4 regions of the Streptomyces sp. NPDC017676 genome follow, and region 1 is predicted to be linked to each of the others. Evidence: riboswitches for the same ligand, from Rfam matches in the RefSeq annotation. Region 1 holds a riboswitch; each other region holds the start of a gene.
The links. Region 1 has a riboswitch for cyclic di-AMP ahead of ACH4LD_RS04750 (M23 family metallopeptidase). Riboswitches for the same ligand answer to the same signal wherever they lie in the genome.
Positions count from the first base shown of each region.

Region 2: it holds a riboswitch for cyclic di-AMP, as region 1 does, so the genes downstream of both, ACH4LD_RS10150 (peptidoglycan DD-metalloendopeptidase family protein) here and ACH4LD_RS04750 (M23 family metallopeptidase) in region 1, are expected to answer to the same signal.
Region 3: it holds a riboswitch for cyclic di-AMP, as region 1 does, so the genes downstream of both, ACH4LD_RS22270 (M23 family metallopeptidase) here and ACH4LD_RS04750 (M23 family metallopeptidase) in region 1, are expected to answer to the same signal.
Region 4: it holds a riboswitch for cyclic di-AMP, as region 1 does, so the genes downstream of both, ACH4LD_RS18970 (C40 family peptidase) here and ACH4LD_RS04750 (M23 family metallopeptidase) in region 1, are expected to answer to the same signal.

Region 1 is NZ_JBIRJA010000002.1:76,275-83,941, reverse strand. It holds gene ACH4LD_RS04765 (GNAT family N-acetyltransferase) at 1-1,721, opposite strand, end outside; gene ACH4LD_RS04760 (HPr family phosphocarrier protein) at 1,898-2,179, shown strand; gene ACH4LD_RS04755 (GntR family transcriptional regulator) at 2,384-3,070, opposite strand; gene ACH4LD_RS04750 (M23 family metallopeptidase) at 3,269-4,024, opposite strand; cyclic di-AMP (ydaO/yuaA leader) riboswitch at 4,037-4,198, opposite strand; gene ACH4LD_RS04745 (M16 family metallopeptidase) at 4,435-5,823, opposite strand; gene ACH4LD_RS04740 (M16 family metallopeptidase) at 5,820-7,223, opposite strand; gene ACH4LD_RS04735 (DNA topoisomerase (ATP-hydrolyzing) subunit A) at 7,483-7,667, shown strand, end outside.
Region 2 is NZ_JBIRJA010000004.1:18,797-26,463, forward strand. It holds gene ACH4LD_RS10140 (tyrosine-protein phosphatase) at 1-736, opposite strand, end outside; gene ACH4LD_RS10145 (alpha-galactosidase) at 909-2,984, shown strand; cyclic di-AMP (ydaO/yuaA leader) riboswitch at 3,255-3,447, shown strand; gene ACH4LD_RS10150 (peptidoglycan DD-metalloendopeptidase family protein) at 3,453-4,364, shown strand; gene ACH4LD_RS10155 (SGNH/GDSL hydrolase family protein) at 4,591-5,376, shown strand; gene ACH4LD_RS10160 (AraC family transcriptional regulator N-terminal domain-containing protein) at 5,471-6,376, opposite strand; gene ACH4LD_RS10165 (TetR/AcrR family transcriptional regulator) at 6,478-7,098, opposite strand; gene ACH4LD_RS10170 (Glu/Leu/Phe/Val dehydrogenase dimerization domain-containing protein) at 7,155-7,667, opposite strand, start outside.
Region 3 is NZ_JBIRJA010000009.1:393,595-401,261, forward strand. It holds gene ACH4LD_RS22240 (arginine deiminase) at 1-962, shown strand, start outside; gene ribA (GTP cyclohydrolase II) at 1,028-1,672, opposite strand; gene ACH4LD_RS22250 (MarR family winged helix-turn-helix transcriptional regulator) at 1,778-2,305, opposite strand; gene ACH4LD_RS22255 (dihydrofolate reductase family protein) at 2,388-3,518, shown strand; tRNA gene ACH4LD_RS22260 (tRNA-Met) at 3,670-3,743, opposite strand; gene ACH4LD_RS22265 (PP2C family protein-serine/threonine phosphatase) at 3,868-5,049, shown strand; cyclic di-AMP (ydaO/yuaA leader) riboswitch at 5,292-5,457, shown strand; gene ACH4LD_RS22270 (M23 family metallopeptidase) at 5,469-6,506, shown strand; gene ACH4LD_RS22275 (aldo/keto reductase) at 6,603-7,547, shown strand; gene ACH4LD_RS22280 (PrsW family intramembrane metalloprotease) at 7,608-7,667, opposite strand, start outside.
Region 4 is NZ_JBIRJA010000008.1:125,981-133,647, forward strand. It holds gene bioB (biotin synthase BioB) at 1-528, opposite strand, end outside; gene ACH4LD_RS18950 (8-amino-7-oxononanoate synthase) at 676-1,803, shown strand; gene ACH4LD_RS18955 (DUF397 domain-containing protein) at 1,881-2,102, opposite strand; gene ACH4LD_RS18960 (helix-turn-helix domain-containing protein) at 2,112-2,972, opposite strand; gene ACH4LD_RS18965 (ATP-binding protein) at 3,185-3,640, shown strand; gene ACH4LD_RS18970 (C40 family peptidase) at 4,399-4,872, opposite strand; cyclic di-AMP (ydaO/yuaA leader) riboswitch at 4,876-5,104, opposite strand; gene ACH4LD_RS18975 (hypothetical protein) at 5,446-5,751, opposite strand; gene ACH4LD_RS18980 (ATP-dependent Clp protease proteolytic subunit) at 5,759-6,394, opposite strand; gene ACH4LD_RS18985 (S1C family serine protease) at 6,649-7,667, shown strand, end outside.

The sequences.
Region 1 (7,667 bases):
ATCGCCGTGACGACGACGGCGTCGTTCGTGCCGTCGGCCAGCGCGGCGGCGAGCGCCCGGTGGAAGTCCTCGGCCGTCGCCCCGGTCGTCAGGTCGACCGGCCGCGCGGGCCGCAGTCCCTCGGCGAGACACCGGTCGTACGTCAGCACGCCCAGCGACTCGGAGTTGCCGAGGATGGCCACGCGCGGTCCGGCGGGCAGCGGCTGCCGCGCGAGCAGCAGGCCCGCGTCGACCAGCTCGGTGATCGTGTCGACCCGGATCACACCGGCCTGCCGGAGGAGCGCGGAGACGGTCTCGTACGGCAGCCGGGTGGCCCGTACCGCGTGGCCCTGCGGTGCCGTGCCGGTCCCCTGCACCACCACGAGCGGCTTCGCCGCCGCTGTCCGCCGGGCCAGGCGGTTGAACTTGCGGGGGTTGCCGATGGACTCCAGGTACATGAGGACGACGTCGGTCTCGGGGTCGTCGTACCAGTACTGGAGGACGTCGTTGCCGGAGACGTCGGCGCGGTTGCCGGCGGACACGAAGGTGGAGACGCCGGTGACGCCGGTGACGCCTCCGCCGCGCCGGTGCAGCCGGGAGAGCAGGGCGATGCCGATGGCGCCGGACTGGGCGAACATCCCGATGCGGCCCGGCCGGGGCATCTCCGGGGCGAGGGAGGCGTTCAGCCGGACGTCCGGGGCGGTGTTGATGATCCCGAAGGCGTTCGGGCCGATGATCCGCATGCCGTACGCGCGCGCGGCCCGGACGAGGGCCCGCTGCCGTTCGCGTCCCTCGGGCCCGCTCTCGGCGTAGCCGGCGGAGAGCACGACCAGCCCCTGGACGCCGTGTTCCCCGCACTCGGCGACCACGGCGGGCACGTGCGCGGCCGGTACGGCGACGACGGCCAGGTCGACATGCCCGTCGATGTCCCGCACCGAGCGGTGCGCGGGCACCCCGTCGACCTCCTTGAGGTCTTCCGGGAAGGCCTTGTTCACGGCGTACAGGCGGCCGGGGTAGCCGGCGTCGCGGAGGTTGCCGAGGACGCCGCGGCCCACCCCGCCGGGGGCACGGCCGACACCGACGACCGCGACGGAGCCGGGCGCGAGGAGCCTCCGTACGGAACGGGCCTCGGCGCGCTGCTCCCGCGCGCGCTGCACGGCGAGGGAGCGGTCGGTGGGTTCGAGGTCGAACTCCAGGCGGACGACGCCGTCCTCGAAGCTGCGTTTCTGGGTGTAGCCCGCGTCCGTGAACACCTTGATCATCTTGGTGTTGGCGGGCAGCACCTCGGCGGCGAAGCGGCGGATGCCCCGCTCGCGCGCGACGGCCGCGATGTGCTCCAGCAGGGCGGAGGCGACCCCGCGGCCCTGGTGGGCGTCCTGCACCAGGAAGGCGACCTCTGCCTCGTCCGCGGGCGCGGTCGCGGGCATGCCGTCGGTGCCGATGCGGTCATAGCGTACGGTGGCGATGAACTCGCCGCCGATGGTGGCCGCGAGTCCCACCCGGTCCACAAAGTCGTGGTGCGTGAAGCGGTGGACGTCCTTGGCGGAGAGCCGTGGGTACGGCGCGAAGAAGCGGTAGTACTTCGACTCGTCCGAGACCTGCTCGTAGAAACTGACCAGGCGGTCGGCGTCATCAACGGTGATGGGCCTGATGCGCGCGGTGCCACCGTCGCGCAGCACCACGTCCGCCTCCCAGTGGGCGGGGTACTGGTGCCGGTCCTGCCGGTCCGCCGAGGTCTGCATGGGCCCCAGAGTACGGCTCGCGTCGGACAACGTCGCGAGGCAGTCTGTGGAGGACGGGAAGCCGGACCGAGGCCGCGGTCCGGTGCCACACCGGAGGGGACGGACGTCCGCTCCGGACACGCTTCACGATATGGGAAACTGGTCTAGACAACCTGAACACCGAAGGGCAGCAACACATGGCTGAGCGCCGCGTCAACGTCGGCTGGGCCGAGGGCCTCCACGCCCGCCCCGCCTCCATCTTCGTCCGAGCCGCCACGGCCGCAGGCGTCCCGGTGACGATCGCCAAGGCCGGGGGCAACCCCGTCAACGCGGCCTCCATGCTGGCCGTCCTGGGCCTGGGTGCCCAGGGTGGCGAGGAGATCGTCCTCGCCTCCGACGCCGAGGGCGCCGACGCCGCCCTGGACCGTCTGGCCAAGCTGGTCTCCGAGGGCCTGGAAGAGCTGCCCGAGACCGTCTGAGCGACCACCGCACAGAGCGCCGGAGCCGCGTTCGCCTTTCGGGGCGGCGCGGCTTCGCCGTATCCGGACGCACGCGGCCCGGCGTGCCGTGGATTTACCGCCCGCCGGCGCCCGGCGAACTCCGGGGAATTTCGGCACGAGTGAATTCGGGCAGCAGGAAATACGCCGCCCGGAAATACCTCTTCTTTGTATACGGTGCGCTTGTTAATGCCGCGGGCCCGACATGTTTACGGCATGTTGCGAAGTCCTCACCCGCTCCGCGGCGGGAGAAAACCGCAACCGGTGCGCGCCCGTCCCACGCTCGGCGTGCAGGGCCGTGAGCGCCCGCGCGCGCTCCGCGTCGCCGCGCGCCACCGCGTCCACGATGGCACCGTGCTCCGCCCAGGACTCCACCGGGCCGGTCGGTGCCTCCACCGTGTACATCCAGGCGATCTTGTGCCGCAACTGGGTGAGCATCGAGGTCAGCGAGGTGCTGCCGGAGGCCTGGGCGAGCGTCTCGTGGAACCAGCCGCCCAACGAACGCAGGTCCTCGTTGCTGCCCCTGCGGGCCCGCTCCTGGCCCAGCCGGACCAGACCGCGCAGCACCTTCAGATGCGCCTCGGTGCGCCGCTGGGCGGCCCTGGCGGCGCCCAGCGGCTCCAGCAGCGTCCGCATCTCCAGCAGGTCGGCGGCCTCCTGCTCGGTCGGCTCGGCCACGCACGCGCCCGCGTGCCGGCGCGTCACCACGAAGCCCTCGGCCTCCAGGGTGCGCAGGGCCTCGCGCACGGGGACGCGCGAGACGCCGTAGCGGCGGGCCAGGACCTCCTCGGTGAGGCGGCTGCCGCGCTCGTGGACACCCGCGACGATGTCGTCCCGGATGGCCGTGCACACCGAGTGCGCCGGAATACGCATGACCGACCTCCGTCTTAATCCCCGTGAAACGTCGACGATGGACGTGTGTTCCGTGACTCTATTCCAACGAACCGGAATTTCCGACGCCGGGCCCTAATCCATGGCTATTTTTTGGACAGCGGATCCGGCGGACACCGCGGAAAACGGCGAAAGCCCCGGCTCGGTGAGCCGGGGCCTCGGACAGACGTGCGGTCGGTGTCAGACGCGCACGCCGTGCTTGCGGAGGTAGGCGACGGGGTCGACGTCCGAGCCGTACTCGGGGGTCGTGCGCGCCTCGAAGTGGAGGTGCGCGCCGGTGACGTTGCCGGTGGCACCGGACAGGCCGATCTGCTGGCCCGCGACGACCTTCTGCCCCACCGTGACCCCGATGGACGACAGGTGCCCGTACTGGGTGTACATGCCGTCGGCCATGCGGATCACGACCTGGTTGCCGTACGCGCCGCCCCAGCCCGCCGAGACGACCGTGCCGGAACCCACCGCGTGGACGGCCGTGCCGCTGGCCGCGTGGAAGTCGATGCCGGTGTGCGAACCGGAGGACCACAGGGAGCTGCTGGCCTGGTAGGCGGTGGAGACGTAGGAGTGCGCGATCGGGGCGACGAACATGTTCAGCCGCTTGCGCTCGGCCTCGCGGGCGGCCCGGGCCTCGGCGGCGCGGATCTCCTGGGCCCGCTCGGCCGCCGCCTTCACCGCGGCCTCCTCGGCCGCCTTCTGCTCGGCGGCCTCCTGCTGCGCGGCGGCCTGCGCGCCGATCTCGTCGGCGACGTCCTCGGACACGGCGACGACCGGGGTGAGGCCGGTCTGCTCCGTGGAGTTCTCGGCGGCGAGCGCCGGGGAGGCGGCGAGGGTGCCGATCACACCGGTGGTGGTGAGGGCCGCGACGCCGGCCGCCTGAACGGTGGTCCGCTTGACCCGGCCGGGCTTGCGGTGCTTCCCGGTGGCGCACATGAACGCCATGAAGTGGCTGGTCCTTTCCTTCCCTCTCGCCTACCGGGTTAGCTGACGGGTTCGGAGCAGGAAGGTCTCCTACGGGCCCCCTCGCGCATCGCGCGGGCGCCCGATTCACCCCAGGGACGGTGGGTCCCCGGCTCCCCTGGCTCGCGCCGTACGGGGACTCGGCGATGACTGTCCGGTGCCGCGGGTGCGGCGCACTGCCTGACGAACAGCCCGGACGAAGCTACGCAAGCGCGCTGTCAATCCTCAAACGCATCCCGGATTTTGTAGCGCATCCCACAGGGCAGACAGGCAACCTCCGCCCCAAAACGGGCATCTGAGGGACGAGTGGAACAACGAGGGGCCCTGACGACCCGTAGGTCGCCGGGGCCCCACGCGCGCGTGCCGTCATCCGGCCGCCACCACGGTCGCGTCTACTCGGCCGCCACCACGGTCACTTCACCGATGCCCAGCGCCTCCACCGGCGCCTTGATCTGCGAGGCGTCACCGACGAGGACGGTCACCAGGCGGTCCACCGGGAAGGCGTTCACGACGGCCGCGGTGGCCTCCACCGTGCCCGTGGCCGCCAACTGCTGGTACAGCGTCGCCTGGAAGTCGTCGGGCAGGTGCTGCTCGACCTGGTCCGCCAGCGTGCTCGCGACGGCCGCCGCGGTCTCGTACTTCAGCGGCGCCACACCGACCAGGTTCTGCACGGCGACGTCCCGCTCGGCGTCGGTCAGGCCGTCCGCCGCGACCGTGCGCAGCACCTTCCACAGGTCGTCCAGCGCCGGGCCGGTGTTCGGGGTGTCCACGGAGCCGCTGATGGCGAGCATCGCCGCGCCCGTGCCGTCCGGCGCGGACCTGAGGACCTGCCCGAAGGCCCGCACGCCGTAGGTGTAGCCCTTCTCCTCGCGCAGCACGCGGTCAAGGCGGGAGGTGAGGGTGCCGCCGAGGCAGTACGTGCCGAGCACCTGGGCGGGCCACACCCGGTCGTGCCGGTCGGGACCGATCCGGCCGATCAGCAACTGCGTCTGGACCGCGCCGGGCCGGTCCACGATCACCACACGCCCGGTGTCGTCGGCGGTCACCGGCGGCACCGGACGGGGCTCGCCCGGGGTGCCCGTCCAGGCGCCCAGGGTGTCGCCCAGCAGCGCGTCCAGGTCGGTACCGGTCAGGTCGCCGACGACGACCACAGTGGCCGTGGCAGGCCGCACATGGCGGTCGTAGAAGGCGCGGACGGCCGCCTCGTCGATCTTCTCGACCGTCTCCTCGGTGCCCTGACGCGGACGGGACATGCGCGAGGTCGCCGGGAACAGCTCCTTGGAGAGCTCCTTGGCGGCCCGGCGGGAGGGGTTGGCCAGCTCGTGCGGGATCTCGTCCAGGCGGTTGCGGACCAGCCGCTCGACCTCGCTCGCGGCGAAGGCGGGCGCGCGCAGGGCGTCGGCGAGCAGACCGAGGCCCTTGGCCAGGCGGGAGGCCGGGACCTCAAGGCTGAGCCGGACGCCGGGGTGATCGGCGTGCGCGTCGAGGGTGGCGCCCGCGCGCTCCAGTTCGGCGGCGTACTCCTCGGCGGAGTGCTTGTCAGTGCCCTCGGAGAAGGCCCGCGCCATGATCGTGGCGACGCCGTCCAGGCCGGCCGGCTCGGCGTCCAGCGGCGCGTCCAGCAGCACCTCGACGGCGACGACCTGCTGGCCCGGACGGTGGCAGCGCAGCACGGTCAGGCCGTTGTCGAGGGTGCCGCGCTCGGGCGCCGGGAACGCCCACGGCTTGGCCTCGCCGGGCCGCGGCTGGGGGTGGAAGTCCATGGTGGCGAGCTCGGTCACTTGGCCGTCTCCTCGTTCTCGGTCTCTTCGCGGCCCGCCTCTACGGTCGCTTCGTGCTCGGGGTCCTCGGGGACCCCGGCGTCCGGGGCGGCCTCCGGGGACTTCGGCTCGTACACGAGGACCGCGCGGTTGTCGGGGCGCAGGCGTGCCTCGGCGACCTCCTGGACCTCCTCCGGGGTCACCTCCAGGACGCGCTTGACCGCGGTCAGGGCGAGCTGCGGGTCGCCGAACAGGACCGCGTACCGGCACAGTTCGTCGGCGCGGCCGGCGACCGTGCCGAGCCGGTCCAGCCACTCGCGCTCCAGCTGGGCCTGGGCGCGCTCCATCTCCTCGGGCGTGGGGCCCTCCGCGGCGAAGCGGGCCAGCTCCTCGTCGATGGCGGCCTCGATGACCGGCACCTCGACGTCACCGGAGGTCTTCACGTCCAGCCAGCCCATGGACGGCGCGCCGGCCAGGCGCAGCAGGCCGAAGCCGGCCGCGACGGCCGTCCGGTCCCGGCGCACCAGCCGGTTGTACAGGCGGGAGGACTCGCCGCCGCCGAGGATGGTCAGGGCGACGTCGGCCGCGTCGCACGCGCGCGTGCCGTCGTGCGGGAGCCGGTAGGCGGCCATCAGGGCGCGCGCCGGGACCTCCTCCACGACGACCTCGCGCAGCTGCTCGCCGATGACGTCCGGCAGGGAGCCGTCGCGGGGGGCGGGCTTGCCGTCGTGGGACGGGATGGAGCCGAAGTACTTCTCGATCCAGGCGAGGGTCTGCTGGGGGTCGATGTCACCGACCACGGAGAGCACCGCGTTGTTCGGTGCGTAGTAGGTGCGGAAGAACTGGCGGGCGTCCTCCAGGGTGGCCGCGTCCAGGTCCGCCATCGAGCCGATCGGCGTGTGGTGGTACGGGTGGCCCTCCGGGTAGGAGAGCGCGGTCAGCTTCTCGAAGGCGGTGCCGTACGGCACGTTGTCGTAGCGCTGGCGGCGCTCGTTCTTGACGACGTCCCGCTGGTTCTCCATGGACTCGTCGTCCAGGGCGGCCAGCAGCGAGCCCATGCGGTCGGCCTCCAGCCAGAGCGCCAGCTCCAGCTGGTGGGCGGGCATGGTCTCGAAGTAGTTGGTCCGCTCGAAGCTGGTGGTGCCGTTCAGCGAGCCGCCGGCGCCCTGCACCAGCTCGAAGTGGCCGTTGCCCTTGACCTGCGCGGAGCCCTGGAACATCAGGTGCTCGAAAAGGTGAGCCAGGCCGGTACGCCCCTTGACTTCGTGGCGGGAGCCGACGTCGTACCAGAGGCAGACCGCCGCCACCGGGGTCAGGTGGTCCTCGGAGAGCACCACGCGCAGACCGTTGGCCAGGCGGTGCTCGGTCGCTGTCAGGCCCCCGGAGCCTGCCTCGGCTGTGGTCGTGTGACCCATGGGCATGTACGTCCCTTCGCGAGCGGAGGCGGTTGATGGAAACCGCGGTTTTCCTGCCGTTCCTGCCACTGTATGCAAAGCGTGCGGGGCCCCGGCGAAGTTCCCGCGGCACGTACGCCCAGAGCGGATATCGCCACCCTGCCGGGGCCCGGCCCCCGGCCCCGGCAGGTCCTGTGGAACCGGGTCGCGGCACAGGTTGTCAGTGCGTCGGTCCACAATGGTCCGCGTCAGTTCCGTCCATCCTTTCAGCAAGGAGCCGGCAGCGATGGCCCGCCGCAGCACGAAGACCCCGCCGCCCGACGATTCGTTCGAGGAGAGGATCCTCGACATCGACGTCGTGGACGAGATGCGTGGCTCCTACCTGGAGTACGCGTACTCGGTCATCTACTCGCGCGCCCTGCCGGACGCCCGTGACGGCCTGAAGCCGGTCCACCGCCGGATCGTGTACCA
Region 2 (7,667 bases), on a different contig from region 1:
CCAGGTAGGTGTCGATGTCGCCCCAGGTCTCCTCGATGCTCCCGAAGGCCGCCTCCAGGTACTCGGCGCGGGCGTCGAAGAGGGGGTTGAGCAGTTCCATCACCTCGGGCGTGTACGCGGTGTCCGCGCTGCCGCTGCGGCGGACCTTGTAGCGGCGGTGGGCGGCGCCCGACTCCAGGTAGTCGGCGACGATCGCGTCCCGCTCCACTCCCAGAGCGAGGAGCGTGACGGCCATGGAGATGCCCGCGCGGTCCTTGCCCGCCGCGCAGTGCATCAGCGCGGGCACGCTGTCGTCGGCCAGCGCGTGCAGCACGCGCGCGTGCTCGGCGGTGCGCTCCGTGACGATCTTCCGGTAGGAGGCGATCATCCGGGCCGCGCCCTTGCCGTCGTCCAGGATCGCGCGCAGCTGGTCGAGGTCGCCGTCGCGGACCATCTTCCAGAACTCGGCGCCGTCCGCCGGGTCGCTCAGCGGCAGGTTCACGTTCCGCACGCCGGGCAGCTCGACGTCCGGCCCTTCCAGCTTCTGGTCGGCCGCGTTGCGGAAGTCGAAGATCGTGTGCAGGCCCAGGGAGGAGAGGAAGGCCGCGTCCTCCTCCGTCGCGTGCGCCAGGTGCCCGCTGCGGAACAGCACGCCGTACCGCACCCGCCGCCCGTCCGTGGTCGGCAGCCCGCCCACGTCACGGAAATTGCGCACTCCGGCCAGCTCCGGCTCGGTCGACGGGACCTGCTGCGTCACGGGGGCTCCTCCCGGTCGGTCCCCGCCGTCGCGGCTCGTCGGCGGGCGCTGAGTCGACCATACGGCATCGATTTCCTCGGGCAATGAGTTGTCCACAGGCATTGTCAGAGGGGTCCGCGGCCCTTGATGATGTTGGCACTTGAGCGGATCTGTTGGCACCTGTGAGGTCTCGATGGTGGACATCGCCGAAAACGGTCGTACGTGGCTCCTGTCGGGCCCCAGCAGCAGCTATGCACTGCATCTCACCGACGCGGGCGAGCTGCTCCATCTGCACTGGGGGCCACGGATCGCCCTCGCCGACGCCGAGGCGCTCGCGGTGAGCCCGCTGCCCGGCTACTGGCCCTTCGAATCCCCCCTCGACGGCCGGGAGGAGTACCCCGTCGAGGGCGGCCCCCGCTTCGTCCGCCCCGCCCTGTCCGTGCGCACCGAGGAGCGGCGCGGCACCGAGTGGCGCTTCGTGGCGTACGACACCGCGCAGGACGACGAGCTGCGGCTGCGCTTCGACGACGACGGCGTGGCGATCACCCTGCACTACCGGATGCGCGGAGACGTCGTGGAGCGCTGGGTGACCGTCGAGAACGGCGGCCATGCGCGCGTGGAGCTGCTGCGGGCCGACGCGGCCACCTGGACCCTGCCCGACCGCGAGGGCTGGCGGCTGTCCCAGCTGCACGGCCGCTGGGCCGCCGAGTCCCGGCTCACCACCGCCCCCCTCACCTACGGGGAGAAGGTCATCGGCAGCCGCCGCGGCCACACCGGTCACCAGCACCTGCCCTGGGTCGCCCTGGACACCGACGCCACCGAGGAGCGCGGCGAGGTCTACGGCTGCGCGCTCGGCTGGTCCGGCTCCTGGCGCATCGCGGTCGCCCAGCTCCCGGACGCGCGCGTGCAGATCACCGGCGGCGCCGGTTACGACGACTCGGGCCTGCTGCTCCTCGCGCCCGGGGAGTCGTACACCACCCCGGTCTTCGCGGGGCTGTGGAGCGACGGCGGCTTCGGCGGCGCGAGCCGGGCCTGGCACGCCTACCAGCGGGCGCACGTCATCCCGGACGCCGAGCGGGACCGGCCCGTGCTGTTCAACTCCTGGGAGGCCACCTTCTTCGACATCTCCGAGGAGCAGCAGCTCGCGCTCGCCCGCCGGGCCGCCGAGATCGGGATCGAGCTGTTCGTCGTCGACGACGGCTGGTTCGGCACCCGCACCAGCGACCGCGCCGGCCTCGGCGACTGGACGCCCAACCCCGACCGCTTCCCGCACGGACTCAAGCCGCTCGCCGACCAGGTGCACGGGCTCGGCATGCAGTTCGGCATCTGGGTCGAGCCCGAGATGGTCAACCCGGACAGCGACCTGTACCGGGCCCACCCGGACTGGGTGCAGTACCAGCCGGGACGCAAGCGGACGGAGCTGCGCAACCAGCTCGTTCTCAACCTCGCGCGCGAGGACGTCCAGGAGTACCTGTGGGAGCAGTTGGACACCCTGCTGTCCAGCGCCCCCATCGACTATGTGAAGTGGGACTTCAACCGCTGCTTCACCGACGCCGGCTGGCCCGGGGAGCCGTACCCGCAGCGCCTGTGGGTGGACCACGTCCGCGCCCTGTACGCCCTGCTGGACCGGCTGCGGGCCGCGCACCCCGGGGTCGCCTTCGAGTCCTGCTCGGGCGGCGGCGGCCGGATCGACCTGGGCGTGCTCGGCCGCACCGACCAGGTGTGGACCTCCGACAACACCGACCCGCTGGACCGGCTCGCCATCCAGCACGGCTTCACGCACATCCATCCCGCGCGCGTGATGGCGGCCTGGGTCACCGACAGCCCGAACACCCAGCTCAACGGGCGGGTCAGCTCGCTGCGCTTCCGGTTCGTCAGCGCCATGGCGGGCGTGCTCGGGGTCGGCGGCGACCTGACGGAGTGGAGCGCACAGGAGCTGGCGGAGGCCCGGCGGTGGGTGGAGCTGTACAAGGAGATCCGCCCGGTCGTGCAGCACGGAGAGCTGTACCGGCTGCGGCCTCCGGCAGGAGGTCTGAGCGCCGTGCAGTACGTCCGGGGGGAGGAGACCGTCGTCCTCGCCTGGCTGCAGGCCCAGAGCTACGGCGAGCCGGTGCCGGCGGTGCGGCTGCGCGGGCTCGACCCGACGGCATCGTACGAATGCCGCGAAACGGGCGAAGTGCACCGAGGTGCCGTACTGCTGCACCACGGGCTGCGCACCGGACTCAAGGGCGACCTGGATGCGACGGTCATCCGACTGCGCCGCATCTGACTTTTCTGTCCGCATTGGTGCCTTCATTCCAACTCGCCGCGGAATGAGGGCCCCTGCGGAAGTGGCGCGTGAGGAGGGTCATATCCGTGACCGTCCGTCGCGCGTCATGTCCACGTAATTCCGTTTCTGTAAAACCGAATTGGAAGAGAGAAGGGGGCGGGAATTCACGGTCGGTGACCGTGGATTCCCGTATCCGATCATCCGGAACCGGAACAACGGGAACCGACTGCTTGTTTCCGCGCGTCCTGCTCGCTTACGTTCGCCACCGACCCGGGCGGAACGCCGAATCCTGCCGCCGTCCGGACTCCCCACACATGACCCGCGTCGGCAGGAGCGGGGGACCCACCAGGTACGACGGCCTGTCCGGTCTCCGCGACAGGCCAGGGGTGCAGCCGTGCCGCGCACGGCCGGGCAGCTCCAGCCCGAACCCGACAGCTCACCTCGCAGGCGCCGGAGAGGAATTGCGCCATGCCTGCCAAGGGTAAGCACCGACGTCCCAAGACCCCGCGTTTTTCCCGCTCCCTCGCCGTCGCCGGAACCGGTGGCGCCGCCCTGGCCCTGCCCCTCCTCGGGGCCACCGGAGCCCATGCCGCGACCCCCGCGCGGTCCGCCCCCGGAACGGCCGTACACCACCTTCACGACGCGGTGGAGAAGACCGCCGCGCAGCAGGACGCGGGCGTGCGCACCTACACCGTGCGCAGCGGCGACTGCCTCGCGACGATCGCCCGGGACCAGCACGTCAGCGGCGGCTGGCAGCGGCTCTACGACGACAACCGGCAGGCCGTCGGCGCCGACCCCGGCCTCATCCACCCGGGCCTGAAGCTCAGCATCGGCGGGAAGGCCGCGCCGGCCACCGCGCAGCCGGCGACCCCCGAGTCCACCGGGCCGGCGGCCCCGAAGCGCACGGACTCCGCCGCGCCGGAGGCCGCCCGGCAGGCCGCGCCGAAGCCCGCCGCCCAGCCGGCCTCCGCCGGTTACACCCTCCCGGTGGCCGGGGCCACCGTCGGCACCGGCTACCACGTCGCCGGCAGCATGTGGTCCAGCGGCTACCACACCGGCGTCGACTTCGTCGTCCCGGCCGGCACCCCCCTCAAGGCCGTCGCCGCGGGCACCGTCGTCTCCGCGGGCTGGGGCGGCGCGTACGGCAACCAGGTCGTCATCAAGCTGAGCGACGGCTACTACGCCCAGTACGGCCACCTCTCCCAGCTGTCCGTCTCCGCCGGCCAGACCGTGACCGCCGGTCAGCAGATCGGCCTGTCCGGCGCCACCGGCAACGTCACCGGCCCGCACCTGCACTTCGAGATCCGCACCACGCCGGACTACGGCTCGGACGTCGACCCGGTCGCCTACCTCCGCTCGCACGGTGTCGCCGTCGGCTGACGCCGCCCCCCTCGCACCACCTGCCCGCCACGCTGCCGAAGGCCGGACCCACGATCCCCGGGTCCGGCCTTCGGTGTACCGTGCAGCTTCTATTCCTGGCTTTGCGAACTATTTAAGAGTGGCTCATCTCACCATTCGTCAAGCCCTGCTTACGGTCGCGTAGGTCACATCCGAAGGTGAATCATGGTCCGACGTGGCAGACGATTCGAAGAGTGACAGCAGATCAGTGATCGGGTCGTACGTGGCGGTGGGGGACAGCTTCACCGAGGGCGTCGGCGACCCCGGCCCCGACGGGGCGTTCGTGGGCTGGGCCGACCGGTTCGCGGTGCTCCTCGCCGACCGGCGTCCCGAGGGCGACTTCCAGTACACCAACCTCGCCGTGCGCGGAAAGCTGCTGGACCAGATCGTGGCCGACCAGGTGCCCCAGGCCCTCGCCCTGGCCCCGGACCTGGTCTCCTTCTGCGCGGGCGGCAACGACATCATCCGCCCCGGCACCGACCCCGACGAGGTGGCCGAGCGCTTCGAACGCGCCGTGGCCCGGCTGACGGAGGCCGCCGGCACCGTGATGGTGACGACCGGTTTCGACACCCGGGGCGTCCCCGTCCTCAAGCATCTCCGCGGCAAGATCGCCACCTACAACGGGCATGTCCGTGCCATCGCCGACCGGTACGGCTGCCCCGTCCTCGACCTGTGGTCCCTCAAGTCCGTGCAGGACCGCAGGGCCTGGGACAACGACCGGCTGCACCTCTCGCCCGAGGGGCACACGCGCGTGGCGCTGCGCGCGGGACAGGCCCTGGGCCTGGACGTCCCGGCCGACCCGGAGCAGCCGTGGCCGCCGCTGCCGCCCCGGGGCACGCTGGAGGTCCGCCGCGACGACGTCCAGTGGGCCCGGGAGTACCTCGTCCCCTGGATCGGCCGACGGCTGCGCGGTGAGTCCTCGGGCGACCACGTGACCGCCAAGGGCACCCTGTCGCCGGACGACATCAAGATGCGGATCGCTTCGGTGGCCTGACCCCGCCGACCCGCCACCCGCCACGGCCCGTGCCGGCACCACCGGCGCGGGCCCCGCCGTTCCGGGGCGGAACGCCCCCCCGTGGTCCGGCCGCTCAGGGCAGCACGCCCACGGGGGTGCGTACGACGGTCCGCAGGCGGGCCGCGTCCTGGCTGGGGGGCGTGCCGAACTGGCGGCGGTACTCCCGGCTGAACTGCGACGGGCTGTCGTAGCCGACGCGCCGGCCGACCCCCGTGACGTCACCCGGGTGGGTGGCGAGGAGCAGCCGGGCCTCCTGGAGCCGGATCTGCTTCTGGAACCGGATGGGGCTCATCGCGGTCACGGCCTGGAAGTTGCGGTAGAACGCGGAGACGCTCATGCCGGACATGCGTGCCAGGTCCTCCACCCGGAACGGCTCCGCGTAGTGCTCGCGGATCCAGCGCACGGCCCGGGAGATGTGGCTGAGGCCGCTGTCGGCCAGGCCGAGCTGGCGCACCGTCGCCCCCTGGTCGCCGGTGATCAGGCGCCACAGGATCTCGCGCTTGACCAGCGGAGCCAGTACGGCCCGGTCGCGGGGCTCGTCGAGCAGGCGCAGCAACCGGACGACCGCGTCCAGCAGCGCGGGCGGAGCGTCGCTGACGGCGATCCCCGAAGGCGTCCCTCCGCCGGCGCGCGGGGCGTCTCCGGCGCCGGCCAACAGCAGCAGTTCGGCGATGGCGGACGGTTCCAGGACCAGACCGAAGCCGAGGGCCGGCCGCTCGGGCCCGGCCTGGAGGAACTGCCCGGTGACGGGCAGGTCCACGGACGCGACCAGGTACTGCCCGGGGCCGTACTCGTAGACCCGGTCGCCCAGCGCGAGGCGTTTGGCGCCCTGGGCGATGACCGCGAGCACGGTGCCGGACATGGAGAGCGCCGGCGGCTCCGACCGGTCGGCCTTCGAGACGAGGACACCGTCGATGGCGGTGGTCCAGTCGGGTCGGGCGTGCCGGGCCAGCAGGGTGCGGAGCTCTTCGTGGTGCATACGTCCATTGCAGCACCGTTCCCGCGGAGCCCGGCAGCGCTGTCGCCGCGTCCGCGGTGCGGGGCCCCGGCCGCGCCGGCGGTTCCGGGAGGGCCCGATCGTCAGCGTTGCCTGTCGGCCAACGCCTCCCGCCCCAGGCCCAGTTCGCGAGCGAGAGCGTCGTCCACCCACTCCTGCGCCCGGGACCGGGGCACCGCGCCCGGGTACGACGTGAGCTGTACCGCCAGCCCGTCCAGCAGCGCGGTCAGCCGCAGTGCCGTGCCGGCCGGGTCCGCGCAGGCGAACTCACGGGCCGCCACGCCCTCGGCGATGACGTCCGCGATCGCCGCCTTCCACTGCTCGTCCAGCTCCCGGGTGACGTCCCGCAGGGCGGGCTCGCGCAGCGACACGGCCCAGCCCTCGATCCACAGCCGCCAGCCCTTGGCCTGCCCGGTCGGCGCGTACCAGCGCACCGCCGACCGCAGCCGGCGCAGCGCGGTGGTCCGCCGGCCCAGCAGCTTGCGCAGGCGCGCGAGGTCGTCCTCGGCCGCGTAGGTGAACGCGGCGGCCACCAGCTTCTCCTTCGTGGAGAAGTGGTACAGCACCAGCGCGTTGCTCACACCGAGGGTCGCGGCCACGTCGGCGATCCTGACCGCCGCCACGCCCCGCGCCTCGATCTGCTCGATGGCCGCCCGCAGCAGCTCCTCCCGCCGCTCGGCCACGCTCAACCGCACTCTCGCCACGCGGTCACCCTAGTCGTTGACCCCGTCGCCACCGAAGCCGTCGCGTGGCAGGCCCGTCACCGGTACCACCCGAACCGTTCCGCGATCACCGGCAACCGCTCGGCCGCCAGGGCGTGCGCGGCCGCGCGCGGGGTCGTACCGTCGGCCTCCGCGCGGTCCAGCATCCGGCCGGTCAGGGCGCGCATCGAGCGCCGGATGTGCCCGAACGCCTCGTCGGCGTCCGCGCCGATGTCACCGAACAGGGTCCACCACCACCAGGCGTTCGTCGCGGAGTTGACCACCACGTCCGGCAGCACCGTCACCCCGCGCGCGGTCAGCAGCGCCTCCGCATCGGGCACGACGGGCATGTTGGCGGCCTCGACGATCCAACGCGCCCGGACCCGCTCCTGGTTCGCAGGGTCGACGGCGTACGACACGGCGGCCGGCACCAGCACCTCCGCCTCCACGGACAGCCAGGCGTCGCCGGGCAGTTCGCGGTCGCCGGGGCGCAGCGCGCCGCGGTCCACGGTGCCGTAGCCGTCCCGCGCCGCCAGCAGCGCCTCGACGTCGAGCCCCGCCGGGTTGGCGAT
Region 3 (7,667 bases), on a different contig from region 1:
ACCAGGTCGGCATCGGCCTCATCGAGGGCACCCGCGCCTACCTGGACTCCCTGGAGCCGCGCCGCCTCGCCGAGTACCTCATCGGCGGGCTCGCCACCAGCGACCTGCCCGCGGACTTCCGCTCCGGTCACCTGGCGCTCGTCCGCGAGTCCACCGGCGCGCGCGAGTACCTTATGCCGCCGCTGCCCAACACCCTCTACACCCGGGACACCACCTGCTGGCTGTACGGCGGCCTCACCCTGAACCCCCTGTACTGGCCGGCCCGGCACGACGAGACCCTGCTGATGAAGGCGGTCTATTCGTTCCACCCCGACTTCAAGGGCTCCACCGTGTGGTGGGGCGACCCCGAACTCGACTGGGGCGAGGCGACCTTCGAGGGCGGCGACATCATGCCGGTGGGCAACGGGGTCGTCCTCATGGGGATGAGTGAACGCACCTCCCGCCAGGCCATCACCCAGGTCGCCGCCGCCCTGTTCCAGCGGGGCGCCGCCCGGCACGTCGTCGTCGCCGGCATGCCCAGACTGCGCGCGGCGATGCACCTGGACACGGTCTTCACCTTCGCCGACCGGGACCTGGTCACGCTCTATCCCAGGATCATGGACTCGGTGCACACCTTCTCCCTGCGCCCCGGTGACCAGCCGTCCGGCGTCGACGTCATCGACGAAGGGACCACTCCGTTCGTCGACGTCGTCGCCAAGGCGCTCGGTCTGCCGGAACTCCGTGTCGTGGAGACGGGCGGCGACGTGTACGCCTCCGAGCGCCAGCAGTGGGACAGCGGCAACAACGCCGTGGCGGTCGAACCCGGCGTGGTCTTCACCTACGACCGCAACACGCAGACCAACGCCCTGCTGCGCCGGGCCGGGATCGAGGTCGTCACGATCGTCGGCGCGGAGCTGGGCCGTGGCCGCGGCGGCGGCCACTGCATGACGTGCCCGCTGCTGCGGGACCCCGTGGAGTTCTGAACCCGCCGGCTCCCTGTCCGGGTGCGCCGGGCGTACTCATGGCACCGGTCGCGAAGAGGGGGGTACTAGCCCGCCGTCAGCTCGGTCAGCCCGGTCAGCTCGGACAGCGGCAGGGTGTGCTGGGTCTGGAGCACCTTCGCGCGCAGGTAGCGGACGTTGTGGGCGGTGGTGAAGACACCGGTCGGCACCCGGTCCCGTACCGCGATCCCCAGCGAGCGGAGCTGTTCGGCCTTGTCGGGGTTGTTGGAGAGCAGGTCCAGCTCGGTGATGCCGAGGGCGCCGAGCATCTGGGCGGCGGCCGTGTAGTCGCGGGCGTCCTCCGGCAGACCGAGGGCGGCGTTCGCCGCGTAGGTGTCGAGCCCCTCGTCCTGGAGGGCGTACGCGTCGAGCTTGTTGTAGAGGCCGATGCCCCGGCCCTCCTGGCGGAGGTAGAGCAGGACACCGCCGCGCCCGGCGATGCGCTCGACCGCCTCGCGCAGCTGCGGTCCGCAGTCACAGCGGGCCGAGCCGAAGACGTCCCCGGTCAGGCACTCCGAGTGCAGGCGCACCAGCGGGACCGGGCCGGGCTCGCCGAGGACGACGGCGAGGTGTTCCCGGCCGTCGGTGAGGCCGTGGAAGGTGACGAGTTCGGCGTCGGCGCCGTAGCCGTCGGCGAAGCGCAGTGGTACCCGGACGCGGGCGCGCGGGGTGGCGGCGGGGATGTCGGGCATGCGGGTCCTCCCGGACAGTTGCTTCAGATTTGAAGCAGCGGTTCGCTTGGACCCTACTCCTGCTTAAAAGTTAAAGCAATCATCGGCCCCGGCGGCCCGGCCCGCTCAGGAGGACGCCGGGGGCGACGAGCAGGACGAACGGCGCCGCCACGGGACGTCCTCGGCGCCGGACTCGTCGCCCTCGCCCTGCAGCCCGCGCGCGATCCCCGTGCAGATCTCCTCCAGCTGCCCCACCTGCTCCGGGGTGAGCCGGTCGAACAGGGTGCTGCGGACCGTCTCGACATGCCCGGGTGCCGTACGCTCCAGGACGGCCGTCCCCTCGTCCGTCAGCACGGCGAGCGAGCTGCGCTTGTCCCAGCGGCAGTTCTCCCGGCGCACCAGGCCGTCCCGCTCCAGCCGGGTCACCACGTAGGTGAGCCGGCTGCGGGTGATCTTCAGCGTCTCGGCGAGATCGGTCATGCGCAGCCGCCGGTCGGGGGCCTCGGAGAGGTTGGCCAGCACCGAGTAGAACAGGTGGGGCATGCCGCCCTCCTGCTGGAGCTGCCGGTCGATGGCGTCCTCCAGGAGCCGGGAGGCGGCCATGTAGGCGCGCCAGGCGCGCTGCTCCTCGGGGGTGAGCCAGCGGGTCGTCATGCCGCCAGTGTAAGTTGTTTAAAACTTGAACCAAGCCCGTCCGCCCGGACGAGTCCGTCCGCCTCCGGAAGAGAGGGCGCCGATGCCCCTGCCGTACGTGCTGCTGTCCGCCGCCGTCTCCCTCGACGGCTACCTGGACGACACCGGCCCCGAGCGCCTGCTGCTGTCCAGCCCGGCCGACTTCGACCGGGTCGACGCGGTACGGGCCTCGGTCGACGCGATCCTCGTCGGCGCCGGCACGATCCGCGCCGACAACCCCCGCCTGCTGGTCAACTCCGCCGAGCGGCGCGCGGCCCGGGTGGCGCAGGGCAAGCCGGAGTACCCGCTGAAGGTCACGGTCACCGCCACCGGCGACCTCGACCCGGACGCCAACTTCTGGCACACCGGCGGCGACAAGATCGTCTACACCACCGACCAGGGCGCCGAGCGGGCCGCCCGCCGCCTCGGACGCACCGCAGACGTCGTCCCGCTCGGCCCCGACCTGGACTGGCGGGCCCTGCTGGAGCACCTGCACGACGTGCGCGGCGTCGGCCGTCTGATGGTCGAGGGCGGCGGCACGGTCCACACCCAGCTCCTGCACCAGGGCCTCGCCGACGAACTCCAGCTGGTCCTCGCCCCGCTCTTCGTCGGCGATCCGGTGGCACCCCGCCTGTTCGGGCCGGGGGCCTACCAGCCCGGACGGCTGCGCCTGCTCGACACCCGCCGGATCGAGGACGTCGTGCTCATGCGGTACGTGCCCACGGCGCCCGGCGCCGGGGCGGTCGCCACCGCCGCCGACCGCCACTGGCTGCGGACCGCCTGTGAACTCGCGGCGCTGTGTCCGCCGTCGGAGACGGCGTTCAGCGTCGGCGCGGTGGTGGTGGCCGCCGACGGCACGGAGCTGGCGCGGGGATACTCCCGTGAGGGTGCCGATCCGGTGGTGCACGCGGAGGAGGCGGCGCTCGCGAAGATCGATCCCGCCGACGCGCGGCTCGCCGGCGCCACGGTGTACAGCAGCCTGGAGCCCTGTGCCCGGCGTGCGTCCCGGCCGGCTCCCTGCGCCGAGCTGATTCTCCGGGCCGGGGTGCGGAGGGTGGTCACCGCGTGGCGTGAGCCGGACACGTTCGTGGCGGGGGCCGACGGAAGCGGGGTTCTGGTCGTCGGGGGCGCGCAGGTCGTCGTGCTTCCCGAGCTGGAGGAGCTCGCCAAGGCGCCGAACGCCCACTTGCTGTGAGCGCCCGCCCGTCCGCCGGCGGAGCCTGGTGGGCGGGCGCGGGTGCGTTGTGGCTGGTCGCGCGGTTCCCCGCGCCCTGACGGGGCACGGCGGCGGGCCGGAAACGACTCAGGGCCCGGAATCCGCTGGATTCCGGGCCCTGAGTCTTCAGTAGCGGGGACAGGATTTGAACCTGCGACCTCTGGGTTATGAGCCCAGCGAGCTACCGAGCTGCTCCACCCCGCGTCGTTGTGACTCCAGTGTACGCCATGCGCGGGACCGCTCGCACACCCCTTTCGGCCCACACCGGTCGCCGCCCGCCCCGGGGCCGGGAAACCTGGAGGTACGTCGGACAACCGGGAGACACGCGGTGCGCCCTGGAAAGGTGGAGGAGAGCCCGTACGCCAGGGCGGGCGGCCGGCTCCCCGGCGACCCCGTGCCCGACCCGGGCCTCGGCGACGAACCGGTGCCGGTGCGTGCCCGCCGCCGTCCGAGCCCCCGTGCCCTGGCCCGCGCCCTGCCCGCCCTCCTCCTCGTCTGCGGTGTCCTGTACGGCCTGCTCGCCCCGGACGACTTCACGGCCGTCCCGTTCTTCACCGCGGCCCCGCTGGCCGCCGCACCCTTGTCGGCGCTGCGCACCACCGTCCTGACCGGCCTCGCCTCCCTCGCCGCCGCCTACGCCGTGCACACCGACGCCGGGGTCCACCCGGCCGTGGGCACCCTCACCGACGTGGTCACCGTCGCGACGGTCGCCCTGCTGGCCGTCGCCATCAACCGGGTGGTCCGCCGGGGCGACCGGCGGCTCGCCTCCGCCCGGGAGATCGCCGAGGCCGCCCAGCGGGCCGTCCTGCCGGAGCCGGACGAGCGGATCGGCGGCTACGAGATCGCCGCGTGCTACGAGGCCGCACGGCAGGACGCGTTCATCGGCGGCGACCTGTACGCGGTGCAGGACAGCCCGCACGGCGTCCGGCTGGTCGTCGGGGACGTGCGCGGCAAGGGCATGGGCGCGGTCGCCGCGGTGGCCGTGGTGATCGGCGCGTTCCGGGAGGCGGCCGAGCAGGAGGCCACGCTGGAGGCGGTCGCCGAGCGGCTGGAGCGGGCGCTGGCCCGCGAGGGCACCCGGCGCGACGGGATCGACGCCTTCGAGGGGTTCACCACCGCGGTCCTCGCCGAACTCCCGCACGGCGACGGCGTCGTACGGATCGTCAACCGCGGTCATCCGCCACCGCTGCTGCTGCACGCCGACGGCACCCTGCGCGCGCTGGTCCCCGCGGAGCCCGCGCTGCCGCTCGGCATGGGCGATCTCGGCCTGTGGCCGGACCGGGCCACCGAGACCGCCTTCCCGAGCGGCGCGACCCTGCTCTTCCACACCGACGGCCTGTCCGAGGCCCGGGACGCCCACGGCCGGTTCTACGACCCCGAACGGCGGCTCGCGGGGCGCACCTTCCCCGGCCCGGCCGCGCTGGTCGGCCGGCTCGCCGAGGAGGCGCGCCGGCACTCCGGGGGCGGCATGACCGACGACATGGCGCTGCTCGCCGTACGCCGGTCCTGAGCGTCACCGAAGGTGACCGGGCGAGCGCCGTGCGCATAACATCTGAGTCACCATCAAAACCAAAAGTGACTGCTGAACGGAGCCGATGCCCGGTCAACTCGCCCGTTTTGCCGGTGTAGTGGCCGATAACTCCGCCGGTAAAGACGTGACTGATCAAGCCGAACGGCTTGGAAAGTGACTGGCAGGTCTATTAACGTTCGATAACGCAGCGCGGTCGTCACAGCCGTCACAAGAGGCGGCTCCGTGCGCACGCGCCGAATCCCGCGAGGGAGCCGGGGAACCACCACCCTGGGGTGAATCACGCGGATGCCGCCGTGAACTCACGGAGTCCACGACCGGTATACGCGCGTAGGAGACCTTCCTGCTCCGAACCCGTCAGCTAACCCGGTAGGCGAAAGGAAGGAAAGGAGTACGCCCGCGTGGCGTCCAACCGGTCTGTCCCAGAAGCCCCGTTCATACCGGCACAGCGCGAGCCCGAGACCTTCGGGTACGGCGCCTACCACGCCGAGGAGGGCCCCTGGGAGGAGTGGAACCCCACCGAGGAGTCCGTCGCCCCGGTGCGCGGCCGGCATCGCGTCGCCAAGCAGCGCGGCGGCTTCGCGCGCAGCTCCACCGTCCTGGGCGTCGGCGTCATGGCCGCGGTCGGCGCGGGCGGCATGGCCAGCGCCAACACCGGCAAGCCGCCGGTCTCCATCTCCCTGCCGGACCTGCCCTCGGTCGGCTCCCTCTTCCACGACGACTCCGCCGACCCGCAGCCGGCCGAGGCCGCCACGGCCACGCTGAGCACCGTCGGCGTGACCACGGCCGCCGGCGAGGACAGCGCCGACGCGGGCGAGGCGCTGCGCAACCGGATCATGGCCCAGGCCGAGCAGCAGCAGGGCCAGGCCGAGAGCAAGGCCACCGCCGCCGCGGTCGCCGCCGCCGAGAAGCAGAGCGCCGACGCCGCCGCCCAGGCCGAGAAGGAGGCCGCCGCCAAGGCCGCCGAGGCCAAGGAGAAGGCGGAGGCCGCCGCCGCGAAGAAGGCCGAGGAGGAGCGACTGGCGAAGCTGGCCGCGCAGTACACGCTGCCCACCTCCTCGTACACGATCACCTCGACCTTCGGCCAGGCCGGCGGGATGTGGTCCTCCGGCTACCACACCGGCCTCGACTTCGCCGCCCCCACCGGCACCCTGATCAAGGCGGTGCACAGCGGCACGATCACCGAGGCGGGCTGGGCCGGCTCCTACGGCTACCGCACGATCCTCACCCTGGACGACGGCACCGAGCTGTGGTTCTGCCACCAGTCCTCGATCAGCGTCTCCGTCGGCCAGAAGGTCACCACCGGCGAGGTCATCGGCCGCGTCGGCGCCACCGGCAACGTCACCGGGCCGCACGTCCACATGGAGGTCCACCCCCACGGGCAGGCCACCGGCATCGACCCGATGGCGTGGCTGCGCGACAAGGGCCTCAACCCCTGACGGTCCCGTCCCGCGCGGGAACCTCTGCGGGAACTTGGCGAGAACTCCGCCCCGGCGGTGGGATGCGATCACCCACCGCCGGTGTTGACATGACGTATGACGTCACTTCGTAAACTCGGTTCCTCCGACCTTGAGGTCTTCCCGCTCTCCCTGGGCGGCAACGTCTTCGGCTGGACCGCCGACGAACAGACCTCCTTCGCCGTCCTCGACGCCTACACCGCCGCGGGCGGCAATTTCATCGACACCGCCGACTCCTACTCCGCCTGGATCGAGGGCAACCAGGGCGGCGAGTCGGAGACGATCATCGGCAAGTGGGTCAAGGCCCGCGGCAACCGCTCCGAGGTCGTGATCGCCACCAAGGTCAGCCAGCACCCGGAGTACCAGGGCCTGTCCGCCGCCAACATCAAGGCCGCCGCCGACGCCTCCCTGCGCCGCCTGGGCACCGACCACATCGACCTCTACTACACCCACTTCGACAAGCCCGAGGTGCCGGTCGAGGAGATCATCGGCGCGCTGGACGAGCTGGTGAAGGCCGGGAAGGTGCGACACATCGCCGCCTCCAACATCAGCCCCGAGCGGCTGCGGGCCTCGCTCGACTTCTCCGACCGCGAGGGCCTCGCCCGCTACGTCGCCCTCCAGCCGCACTACAACCTGGTCTCCCGGGACACCTACGAGGGCCCGCTGCAGGACCTCGTCGCCCGCGAGGGCCTGTCCGCCGTCCCGTACTTCTCCCTCGCCTCGGGCTTCCTCACCGGCAAGTACCGGCCCGGCAGGAGCGTCGACAGCGCCCGCGCCGAAGGCGCCCGGAAGCACGCGGAATCCGAGCGCGGCCAGAAGGTCCTCGCGGCCCTGGACGAGATCGCCGCGGCCCACGAGGCCCCGGTCGCCACGGTCGCCCTGGCCTGGCTCGCCGCCCAGCCCACGGTCACGGCCCCGATCGCCTCGGCGAGGACCGTGGAACAGCTTCCGGCGCTGCTGGGGGTCGCGGAGCTGAAGCTGACGGACGCCGAGGTGGCCCGGCTGACGGAGGCGTCGGCCTAGCCCGTCCCACCCCGCGACGGCGCGGCCCGGCGGTGCCGAAGCACCCCGCCGGCCCCCTGACTACGTCCGGTACGGGTTGTACGCGGGATACGGCACCGCCGCGTACCCGTACGGCGCCGC
Region 4 (7,667 bases), on a different contig from region 1:
CCCGTACGTGGACTCCGAGGTGTTGAGGTTGTGGTTGTACGCGTCCGCGCCGGCCTCGCGCAGCCGTTCGGCCTGGCCGTCGGAGAGCAGGCCGAGGCAGGCGCACACCTCGACGCCCTCGTTCTGCTCCTTGATGGCCTTGATGGTCTGCGAGACCCGGTCCACGTCCCGGTCCGTCGGGCCGCGTCCGCTGGCCACCAGACAGACCCGCTTGGCTCCGCCCGCGAGGCCCGCCGCGGCGGCCTGGGAGGCCTCGTCCGGCTTGAGCCAGGTGTACTTCAGGATGTCGGCCTTCGAACCGAGCCGCTGGGAGCAGTACGAGCAGTCCTCCGGGCACAGGCCCGACTTGAGGTTCACCAGATAGTTGAGTTTCACCCGGCGCCCGAACCAGTGCCGGCGCACCTTGCCGGCCGCGGCCACCACGTCGAGCAGGTCGTCATCGGAGGTGGCCAGCACGGCGAGCGCTTCCTCGCGGGTCGGCAGCTCGCGCCGAAGCCCCTTGTCCACCAGCGTGTTCAGCAGGTCCATGGGGCCTGATCCTGTCCTACGGGACCGCCCCGGGCCAAGGAGACTTCGCACAACGGAGCAGGTTCACCGTGTGGGTATTGCCACACCCTGGGTAGCCGGCCGTACCGCTAGGGTCTGTCCGCTACCTACAAAAGCACCGGAGGACCCATGGCGTTCGGCTGGATCGACGAGCAGGCCGGGGCGCGCCGCCGCGCCGGACTGGTCCGCACCCTGCGTCCGCGCCCCGCCGACACGCCGCTGCTGGATCTGGCGAGCAACGACTACCTGGGCCTGACCCGCCATCCGGAGGTCGTCGAGGGAGCGGCCGGGGCCGCCCGGACCTGGGGCGGCGGCTCCACCGGTTCCCGGCTGGTCACCGGTACGACGGTCCTGCACTCCGAACTGGAGCGGGCGCTGGCCGCGTTCTGCGGGTTCGAGGCGGCCCTGGTGTTCTCCTCCGGGTACGCCGCCAACCTCGCCGCGGTCACCGCGCTCGGCCCGCACGGCTCGCTGATCGTGTCCGACGCGGGCAACCACGCCTCCCTCATCGACGGCTGCCGGCTCGCCCGGGGCGAGACGCAGGTCGTCGGGCACGCCGATCCCGAGGCCGTGCGCAAGGCCCTGGCCACGCACACGGGTGCCGCGATCGTCGTCTCCGACACGGTGTTCTCCGTCGACGGGGACCGGGCACCGCTGACCGCGCTGGCCGAGGCGTGCCGGGAGCACGGCGCGGGACTGGTCGTGGACGACGCGCACGGGCTCGGCGTGCTGGGCGAGGGCGGCCGGGGCGCGCCGTACGCGGCCGGGCTCGCGGGCGCCGAGGACGTGGTCGTCACGGCCACCCTGTCCAAGTCGCTGGGCAGCCAGGGCGGGGTGGTGCTCGGCCCGGCCCGGGTGATCGACCACCTGGTCAACGCGGCCCGGACGTTCATCTTCGACACCGGCCTGGCACCGGCGGCGGCCGGTGCCGCGCTGGCCGCGCTGCGGCTGCTGGAACGCGAGCCCGAAAGGGCGGCTCGGGCCCGCGAGGTGGCCGCGGAACTGTACGCACGGCTGACCGCCGCGGGTCTGGAAGCGGTGCGTCCGGACGCCGCGGTGGTCTCCGTGCGGGCTCCTTCCTCGGAGCGGGCGGTGCGCTGGGCGGCCGACTGCCGTACGGCAGGCCTGGCCGTGGGCTGTTTCCGTCCTCCCTCCGTGCCCGACGGCATCTCACGGCTGAGGCTGACCGCCCGGGCGGACCTCTCCGGGGCGGAGATCGAACGCGCTGTACGAGTGATCGGCGAAACGCGACCATGAGTCGGCGTACACGGCCGTGTGTCGCACGAGGGTGACGAACGGGGGACGGGTCCGGATCAGGGGCGGGTGACCCCTGATCAGATCCTGGTGACGAACTCCGCCCAGCTGCCGGCGGAGAAGAGCAGCGCGGGTCCGGCGGGGTTCTTCGAGTCGCGCACGGCGAGCAGTCCGGCCGCGGGGCCGGAACGCGGCCGGGCCGTCTCCACGCAGTTGTTCGCGCCCGTGCTGTAGCTGCTGCGCAGCCAGCGCACGGCGTGCAGGTCGGTACTGGCAGGGACGTTCCGAGGCAGAGCTGACATGGTGCCTCCTTACGCGCCGTCACCTATCCCGGCGATGTAGTCCAACGATTCCTCGGGGGAAAGGGCGTGGAACTGAAGGGTGTTGAAGGCCTCGGAGTAGGCCATGAGGTCTTCTTTCCGCTCCAGGTAGAGGCTACTCGTCAACTGGTCGAGAACAACCACGTCCAGATCAGAAGTGCTCGGAAATGAGAAGATAACGAAAGGCCCGGTGAGTCCGACATGCGCCCCCGCGGCGAACGGCAGCACCTGGAGCCGTACCTGGGGCAGCCGGGCCGCCTCCATCAGCCGTTCGAGCTGCCGGGCCATCACCTCTGGGCCACCGACCTCGCGGCGCAGCACCGCCTCGTCCAGTACGGCGCTCAGCACCAGCGGCGGATCGGACCGCAGCACGTCCTGCCGGGCCAGGCGCACCTCCACCAGCGTGTCCAGGCGGTCCTCGTCCAGGTCCTTCACGGCCGCCCGGGTCACCGCGCGGGCGTACTCGGGCGTCTGGAGCAACCCCGGCACCACGGTCGTCTCCAGGGTGCGCATCGCGCTCGCCTGCGACTCCAGGCTGATGAAGTCGCGATAGGTGGGCGGCAGCACCCCGCGGTAGGCGTGCCACCAGCGGTGACGGCCGCCCGCGTCCTCCGCCCCCGCCAGCATCAGCAGCAACTCGCGCAGATGCGTGTCCCGCACCTGGTAGGCGTCGAGCAGTAACCGCAGATCGGCCGGTTTCACACCGCTGGCGCCGGTCTCGATGCGGCTCACCTTCGACTGGTGCCAGCCGACCAGCCGGGCGGCCTCACCGCTCGTGAGCCCCGCACCGGTGCGCAGCATGCGCAGTTCGGCGCCCAGTTTGCGGCGGCGCACTGCCGGACCGTTCTGCATGGGCTCCTCCTTACTCCTTCCGGGCCGCCCACATACGGTCTCGCGTCGCAGAGTTCACCGCTTCGAGCGACAGATATATGCATATCTTGGTGGATCGCTCCCTGTGACCGCGCGTTGGTGGCAGTCTGGCGAACAAGCACCAGTCCGGGACCGTACTCGAACCCTCCGCCACATGTCGGACCACGGCCCCATGGGAAAGGGACGACGTCGCCATGGCAGACCACCTGGAAGCATCCGTCACTCTGCCGAGCGATCCAGCCTCGGTCTCGGCCGCCCGCTCCTACGTCGTGGGCACCCTGGCGGAGTGGGGCCTGCCGTCCGACACCGACGTCGCCGACACCGTGCGGCTCATCGTCTCCGAACTCGCCACGAACGCCGTACAGCACACCTTCGGCCAGTCACCCACCTTCACGGTCGACATCGCGCTGCACCATGACGAACATCTGCGCATCGGCGTCACGGACAGCCATCCTCGCTTCCCGAAGAGACTGCCCGCCGCCGTCCAGCAGGACAACGGCCGCGGCATGGTGATCATCCGCTGGCTCACGGCCGAGTGCGGCGGCAGACTCCGCATCCGCCCCACGCGAGAGGGCGGCAAAACGGTCTCGATCGAACTCCCCTGGACGCTCCCGACGGCCCCGGTACCGGCGCGCCGGCAGGAGCCCTAGCCGTCCGGACAGGGCCGGGGTGTCCGTGCCCCTCTCCCGGCCGAGCGGCACACGGCAGGCACACGGCGGCCGGCGGCTCGGCGCGCCCGGTCGGCGTCTCCCCAGCCCGGTGCTGACCAGCGCTCCGTGACGGCGGACGTACCTCCGGCGGCCGGGAAGGTGCCGAGCCCTGGCGCGCCCCCGATGAGCCCGGTGAGCCGCGCCAGTTCGTTCCGGGCCGGCTTCGGCTCGCGCGGCCGCCGGGACTGGACGGCCGGCGGGACTGGGTGGCCGGCGCGTGACCGAGCGGGTCGGCCGTCCGGGTGATCGGGCGGACTGTGCCGCCGGGCCGTGGTCGGTGCCGGACCGGTCGCCATGGGAGGCGCCGGTTTCACCGTGGTCGTACGCGACGTCCCCGCACCGCGCCGGCGCGGTCCGCGGGACCGGCGACGGCGGGCGGACTCCCGGTGCGCACCGCCCTGGCAGTGACCGGCGTCGCGGCCGTCCTGGCCGCCGGGCCCGCGCGTTCCGGGCGCCCCCGTTGCCGGGCGGCGCCCCTGTGCTCCAGCTCGGGGGTGCGCACCGCGTGGCGCTCCCACGGCCCACGCAGAGGCCGGAGGAAGCCGTGGTCGGGGACGCCTGTCCGCCCCGGCAGGCGTCCGCGGCGGCCCCGGGCCGCCCGTGGGTCCCGGGCGGGCGCCGGGGCGGCGCCGGGAGCGGCCCTGCTGCTGGAACCGCTGTCGGTCTGGGGGCGGGTCCCTGCCCGGCCTGAGGGCGGGTCAGCTGACCCGGCCGTACCAGACGCTCTTCGTCCAGATCTTCTCCAGCTTCACCACGTCCCCGGTCTTCGGGGCGTGCCAGATCTTGCCGTGACCGGCGTAGATGCCGACGTGGTAGACGTACGAACCCGAGTGGAAGAAGACCAGGTCGCCCGCCTTGCGGCTCCTGGAGGAGATGTGGTGCGTCTTGTTGTACTGCTGGGCGGCGGTGCGCGGCAGCTTCTTGCCGGCCTTCTTGTAGGAGTAGAGCGTCAGCCCCGAGCAGTCGAACCGGCGCGGCCCGGTGGCTCCCCACGCGTACGGGGCACCCTTCTTCGAGGCCGCGACCTTGAGTGCTTTCGTCGCCAACGTCGCGGCGGAGGCGTCGGTGGCGAGGCCGGGCACCGCGATCGAGCCGCCCACGGCGGCGAGGGTCAGAGCCGAGGCCGTGCCGGCCCGGGCCATCAGCGGCGGGACACGATTGAGCGCAGTCATGCGCAACCCTTCGTCAGCCGCCTGTGAAGGATGACCTGTCGGATTCGGGCTGGCGAAGTTGCCCGGCCGCGTTGCCACGGCTTCACCCCAAGGGTTGCCCGGAGCCGACGACCGTCCGTGGTGCGGACGAACATCTGTTCCGGCGACCCGTCTTGCTCGGGTCCTCCACTCCTGCCGATCCACTCCGTCGACCGGTCATCCGGGCGGCGGCAGGACTCGGCGTCCGCCCGGATCGCCCCGCCGCGGTGGCGGGGGCTTGTCGTCAGACACGGATCTTGGCTTACGACTGTCCGAAAATCCCAACGGAATCGGGGATTTGTGGCGTTACTCACCACTCACCCGTTCGGGTGGACACTGCTCTGTTCGAGCGTCCGTCAGATCCCGGACGTAGCCCCCGACCTGGGGCGAAGCGCCTCTCAGCGGCTCATGCGGTGGCGCTTGGCGCAACTCGGAAGGCCCGGAAAACGATCTGGATGTACACCGGTCGGCGGTACGTCGTTCGGGCCGTTTCAAGTGCCGTCCGAACGACGCGTGTCGACGCGTGGGGCCCACCGAGCCCGAGGAGCGTCCGGCTCAGCCGACGCCGTCCGGCGGGAGCGCGACGCGAGCGGCCCGGCGCTCACCGTCCAGCACCCGCAACGCCCGTGCCAGCGTGTCCCCGTGCAGCTCCGTCTCGCCCCGCTGGTGCATCAGTGCGAGCGCGTCCCGCAGCTCTGCCGCCTTGCGCACCAGGGCCTGGGCCGCGCGCAGCCCGCGGTAGGTGTCCCCGGGCCGGGCCGGGTTGATGCGGCCCAGCAGGTCGACCGCCTCCAGGTAACGGTCGATCAACTCACCCTCCGCGCAGGTCAGCGCGGGCAGCGGTGGGAGGTCCGGCAGCATGAGCGGCTCACCTCGCGTCCGGTGCGCCGGGCGTGTCCCGGCGGCTCGGCACGATGCCGTCCACCAGACCGTAGGCGACCGCCCCGGCGGCGTCCAGGATCAGGTCACGCTCCAGATCCTCGTGGACCTGCCCGGCCGTGCGCCCCGTGTGCCGCGCGAGCATCTCCGCGAGCGTCGCGCGGATCCGGGTCAACTCCTCCGCCTGGATGAGCAGGTCGCTGGGCTGTCCGCGCACCGGCTCCGGCAGCGCGGGCTGCTCGATCACCATGCGGGCGCCGGGCAGGGTGAACCTCTTGCCCGGCGTGCCGGCCGCGAGCAGCACCGCGGCCGAGGCGGAGGCCTGGCCCAGGCAGTAGGTCGCCACGTCGCAGCCGACGTACCGCATCACGTCGTAGATCGCCGTCATGGCGTCGAACGAGCCGCCCGGCGAGTTGACGTACAGCGTGATGTCCCGGTCCGGCGCCGTGTGCTCCAGGTACATGAGCTGCGCCGTCACGTCGTTCGCCGCCGCGGTGTCGACCGGCGTGCCGAGGAAGACGATCCGGTCCTCGAAGAGCTTCGCGTACGGATCGAGGGTGCGTGTGACGCTCCCCGTGCGCTCGGTGAACTCGGGCAGGACATGTCGGGCGGACGGTCGGAGCATGGGCACACCCTTCCTCGCAGCGGAGCCGCCTTCGGCGAGCTCTCTGTAAAAAATGTACAGGACGTACAGTGAGTTGGGGGGCTGGACACCGTAACGGTTCATCAGGACAGCGCATGGACGCGGGCCTAAGCTGGAGGTGTAAGCGATCATTTCCGGGCTGGTCCCGGTGGGTGCCGCCCGTCGTCGGAAGGCTCCACACCGTGGGTGCGAAAGTCAGAGCCGCGCTCGTCGGAACAGCGGTCGCGTCATTGGTCATGGGCGGAACGGTGGCGAACGCGGCCCCGTCGGACGATTCGCCGCAGGACATCTTCGAGAAGGCCGCGCCGGGCACCGTCCACGTGATGGGCGAGACCAGGGTGGGAAGTGGCTTCATCTACGACGCCGACAAGGGGCTCGTCGTCACCAACGCGCATGTCGTCGCGGGGGAGAACGCCCTCAAGGTCGTCGTCCAGGACAAAGGGGAGGTGCCCGTCCGGATCCTGGGCACCGATCCGTGCGAGGACGTCGCCGTCCTGCAGTTCAGTACGCCGCAGGAGGACCTCAAGGCGTTGGAGTTCGCCGACAGCCGCGACGTCAGGGCCGCCGATGCCGTCACGGCCATCGGCTACCCGGCGTCCTTCGAGAAGAACGTGGAGGCGCAGAAGCCCGTCTACACCGCGGGCAGCGTCCAGTCGCCGAACGTGCCGGCGGATCCCTCGCCCTCCCTGCCCCACTACGCGGACACGATCCAGCACTCCGCCGCGATCAACCCAGGGAACTCCGGAGGGCCGCTCCTCGACGCCGACGGCAAGGTGATCGGCGTGAACACTCTGGGGAACCCCGAGGCGGAGGGGCAGTACTACTCGATCAGCAGTGACCACGTGCGCCCGCTGCTGGACGGGCTGGCCTCCGGTGAGAGGCACAACGACCCCGGTTGGCAGGTCGGCTCCCTGGACGACCCGGACCTCAGCGCCCCCTACCGCGACGATCCCAAGACGGAGCGGCTGGTGGCCGACACGCAGGAGCGGTTGCTGAAGGACGGCACCAGCGGGTTGTTCGTGGAGAACGTGGCGACCAACTCGGAGGCGGCCAAGGCCAACCTGGAGGCCGGTGACGTGATCACCGCGGTCAAGGACACTCCCGTGGCCACGGTCGGCGACCTCTGCGACGTCCTGCAGTCCGCGGCTCCCGGGGAGAAGCTCCCGCTCGAAGGCAAGTACAGCCTCAATTCCGGCGCGACGGCGGACGACGGCCACGTCATTCGTTTCGGTGAGGACTGGACCACCGATCTGCT